Regions from separate parts of the Gilliamella sp. BG2 genome, predicted to be linked through region 1. Evidence: riboswitches for the same ligand, from Rfam matches in the RefSeq annotation. Region 1 holds a riboswitch; the other holds the start of a gene.
What was found. Region 1 has a riboswitch for preQ1 ahead of queD (6-carboxytetrahydropterin synthase QueD). Riboswitches for the same ligand answer to the same signal wherever they lie in the genome.

Region 1 (2,405 bases):
ATCGTTCACGTTATCGCTACCTCTTACTTGATTAACTGCTTGGCTAAATTTATCTTTATTAACACCTGATCTTTTAAGAAGATCGCCTAAACTGCCCTTATCTTCTAAAGCGGCTAATATAAAGAGTTCTGATGAAATATAGCTATCACCGTTCTTTTGGGATAATTTATCGCAAAGATTTAATACTCGAACAAAATCTTGCGATGGAATAACATCTCCACCCACACCTTGAACTTGGGGTAATCGGTCAATAGCTTGAGCTAATTCTTGTTGTAAATTAACAATATTTGCACCTGCTGCAATCAATAAAGGCATTACACTACTCCCTTCTTGATTAAGCATGGCTGATAGGACATGCACAGGCTCTATATATTGATTGTCTTTACCTAATGCCATTGACTGCGCATCAGCTAAAGCTTGTTGAAACTTATTTGTTAGTTTATCTAACCTCATAGTGTTTATCTCCTGAGCAATAAATTTGGATTAAACGCTTAACACATTTAATCCATTTGCATGTGATCTAAATGAGTGTTGCAACCTAAATTTCAAGAGCAAAGTTAAAATATTTTTTACAAAATTTATACAACAAAATTATCAAGTATGTAAGAATTAATTGACATAAAAATAAAGCTGTTTGCAATTCAAGCAATTACATCTAAATTTCGTTTTAAGATATACTGGTAAGATGACAAATTCACTTTTATCCCTTATATTGTTACCTTTATTTTGTTAGGTTCGCTAACCGTGGTTCGTAACCCATCCCACGAAAAAAAACTAGGAATATAAAATGTTCAAAATAGCCAAAGAGTTTCAATTTGATGCTTGTCACATGTTAGATGGGCACAATAAAAAGTGTCATAATCTGCACGGCCACACTTATCGCCTATTAGTTGAAATTAGCGGAGAGCTTATTGATAACGGCTCAAGCCAAGATATGGTCATGGATTATGCCGATTTAAAGCTAATAGTTAAACAACATATTGTCGATCCGTTAGATCACTCCTATCTTTACAATCAACATAACCTTAATGAGTGCCGTATCGCGTCGTTACTACAAGAAATGGATCGTAAAATTTTTGCCTTTCCATGTAGAACCACCGCAGAAGGAATGAGCAAATTTATTTTTGATTGCTTATCGCAATATTTGCCTGTTTCGATGATCAAACTATGGGAAACGCCAACTTCATATTGTGAATATCATCGGAGTTAATGATGATTGAATTTCGTATTGTTGAAATCTTCGAATCCTTACAAGGCGAAGGTTATAATACTGGCATGCCTGCCGTTTTTATTCGTTTTGCAGGATGCAATTTAAATTGCGCCTGGTGTGACACTAATTTTCGCAAATTTACTCGATTCACGTTAGATGCTTTAATGACTAAAGTGAGCGAATATAAAAGCAAAAATATTATTATTACAGGTGGCGAACCGACAATGGTTAAAGCGTTACCTGAATTGCTTTTGCCACTCAAAAAAGCGGGTTATTTCATCGCCATTGAAAGCAACGGTCTTGGTAAAGTCGATCCGCTTATTGATTATATTGCGCTAAGCCCTAAATTTTGTTATCAGTCACGCTATCAAAAAATAGTACAACCAATAGCAAATGAAGTACGCATAGTAGCCGAAAATCACTGCGATTTTATTCCTTTTTGCCAATATATCGAAACCCATATTCAAGCCAAACGCTATTATCTATCTCCTTGTGAAAAAGATGGTGCATTTAATATGTTTGAAACGATAGAGTTGTTAGGAAAAATCAACCAAAATCGACTGAATAATAAATGGCTTTTGAGTGTGCAAAGCCACAAGTTTGCCAATATAGAATGATAAATTAGTACTAAAGAGAACTAATTAAATATTCATAAAATCAAGAAGTTTTATTAATTTTAATTGAATAATTGTTTAATCTATAATAACCTCATATAAATTATTTATATGGAATTAACTGTCATGCGTTTTTGCTATTGTTTATTGCTAACTTTGTTTACAACTCCAGTTATAGCTTGGGATATAGTTTGTGATAATACTTTAACTTGTCGTGTTATAGAATATAGTGATATATCTGATACAGGAGTGATAAAATCGTCAATTTTATTCCAGCGAAAAGCGGGGGCCAATCAGCCAGTTGAAATTTATGTTAGAACAAAAAATAACAAAGAAGAAGATAAAGAAGGTATTGAAATTAAAAACACTCAACAATTAGATAATTCATTGGCTGCATTCATTAATCAAGAGTATTTAGGCGAATTAAAAGAAATACAAAATAATATTTATCAGTTGTCACAATTCCAAGCTACAAAAATTATTCAAGCATTTACAAAAAATGAGAAAGTTATATTCCGTAACAGTAGAAGTCAATCATTTTATACCAATGGCGGATTTTATGATGTCATGTTAACAATGGA
Region 2 (2,405 bases), on a different contig from region 1:
GAAGAACGTGGAATAATGAATAAAAAAGGGTTTCCTCAGTCTTACGATATAAAAAAATTACTTAATTTTGTTGCTGATATAAAATCAGGGCAGGCACAAGTTAAAGCACCCGTTTATTCTCATTTAGTTTATGATATTGTCGAAGATGAAGAAATCGTTATTGATAGTCCTGACATTTTGATTCTTGAAGGTTTGAATGTACTGCAAAGTACGCTGAATTATCCACAAGCGAATAATCGTGTTTTTGTTTCGGATTATGTTGATTTTTCAATTTATGTTGATGCTGATGTGTCATTATTACATGACTGGTATGTAAATCGGTTTTTAAAATTTAGGGAGGGTGCATTTAGCGATCCTAACTCTTATTTTAATCATTACTCAAAACTTTCAGAACATGAAGCTACAAATATTGCCAATCGTATTTGGCGAGAAATTAATGAATTAAATTTAGTTGAAAATATTTTACCTACAAAAGAACGAGCGAATCTTATTCTAACTAAAGGTAGAGATCATAAAGTTGATTGTGTCCAATTAAGAAAATAAACTTAAGGAAAATTTATATGAAATCAGTAATTCGGTTAATAAGTAAATTGAGTGTCATTACATTAGCTATCTCATTATCATTTGGTGCTTATGCTTCAAATGAACAACTAAAGGGACTTACGTGTGAAAGCAAAAAACAGGCTATTGAAAAACAGATTGATTATGCTAAAAAAAATAATAATTCTCATCAAATCCAAGGGCTTGAAAAATCATTACGTAACTTAAATAAGCATTGTTCAAATGATGATTTAGAAGCCAAATATAAAAAAGAGATTAACGAAAAATCAAATAAAGTGGCTGAAAGAACTAAAGAATTAGAACAAGCAAAATCAAAATCAAAAGCGAAAGATAAAGATAATGAACAGAAAATTGTCAAACAACAAACAAAATTAGCTGATGCTGAAAAAGAACTTAATAAAGCTAAAACTAAATTATCTGATTTTTATAAAGAATTGGGAGCGAAATAAACGATATCAGGCAGAGTATTTCCCGATTCTTGATTTATTTGCTCTTCAACGATATTTTATTATTAACACCATCAATAGTTATTGTTGACGGTGTTAGTTTTACATTTTTTATAAATCTATTGTCATACTAGACTTTTTAAAGCAAAAAGAGTATGGTGTGCGCCTTGTTACGTGGTTCGTGAACCTCCCACGCTAAAAAACTAAGGAAAAATAATGAGTAAAATTACACTACTAGGCGATCAGTCTGTTCGCTATCCAACAACCTATTGTCCTGAAATACTTGAAACGTTCGATAATAAACACCCGAATAACGATTATTTTGTTAAATTTAATTGCCCAGAATTTACTAGCCTTTGTCCTATCACAGGGCAACCTGATTTTGCGACAATTTATATTTCGTACGTACCGAATATTAAAATGGTCGAAAGTAAATCATTAAAACTCTATCTGTTCAGCTTTCGGAATCATGGCGATTACCACGAAGATTGCATTAATATCATTATGAAAGATCTAATTAAATTAATGGATCCTAAATATATCGAAGTCTGGGGAAAATTTACACCTCGCGGCGGCATTTCGATTGATCCTTATGCCAATTATGGCAAATTGAGTACTCATTGGGAACAAGTTGCGGCTAACCGATTAGCTAATCACGACATGTATCCAGAAAAAGTGGATAATCGCTAATTTAATCTATCTTAACAGGAACATTAATGCAAATTCGTAAAGCACTAGTTATATTTTCTGGTGGGCAAGACTCAACCACTTGCTTACTGCAAGCCATTGCTGATTATGGACGTGAAAACGTTCAGGCAATCAGTTTTCGCTATGGTCAACGCCACGCAATAGAGCTTGAAAAAGCCAAATGGATCGCAGATGATCTTGGTATTGAGCAAACTGTCATTGATACATCAGTTATCAAACAAACTACAAATAATGCGTTGATTGATGACGCTCAAGAAATTAAAGCCGCTCAAGATGGCGATTACCCTAATACCTTCGTTGATGGGCGTAATATGCTTTTTTTACTTTTGGCTGGCTGTCATGCTAAGCAACAAGGAATTTCTGACATTATTATTGGAGTTTGTGAAACCGATTTTAGTGGTTATCCAGATTGCCGTGATGTCTTTATTAAATCAATGAATGTATCAATGAATTTAGCTATGGACTATGCGTTTAATCTCATCACGCCACTGATGTATTTGACAAAAGCGCAAACGTGGGAAATGGCTGATAAACTAGGTTATCTTGATTATGTCCAAAAACATACCCATACCTGTTATTACGGTGTTGAAGGGGGATGTGGTAAGTGTCCAAGTTGTTTATTGCGCAATAAGGGCCTACAAGAATATATGGCTCAAGCTAAATAAATTCATTCATCATTGGGTTCTCTCA

Region 2: it holds a riboswitch for preQ1, as region 1 does, so the genes downstream of both, queF (preQ(1) synthase) here and queD (6-carboxytetrahydropterin synthase QueD) in region 1, are expected to answer to the same signal.

What each region holds. Positions count from the first base shown of each region.
Region 1 covers NZ_JBIDFF010000014.1:23,868-26,272, reverse strand. Annotated here, with positions in the region: gene clpB (ATP-dependent chaperone ClpB) at 1-453, opposite strand, end outside; PreQ1 riboswitch class I at 739-784, shown strand; gene queD (6-carboxytetrahydropterin synthase QueD) at 788-1,210, shown strand; gene ACGH6Q_RS07375 (7-carboxy-7-deazaguanine synthase QueE) at 1,213-1,827, shown strand; gene ACGH6Q_RS07370 (DUF1176 domain-containing protein) at 1,951-2,405, shown strand, end outside.
Region 2 covers NZ_JBIDFF010000002.1:106,889-109,293, reverse strand. Annotated here, with positions in the region: gene coaA (type I pantothenate kinase) at 1-543, shown strand, start outside; gene ACGH6Q_RS01545 (DUF1090 domain-containing protein) at 561-1,010, shown strand; PreQ1 riboswitch class I at 1,176-1,220, shown strand; gene queF (preQ(1) synthase) at 1,224-1,697, shown strand; gene queC (7-cyano-7-deazaguanine synthase QueC) at 1,724-2,380, shown strand.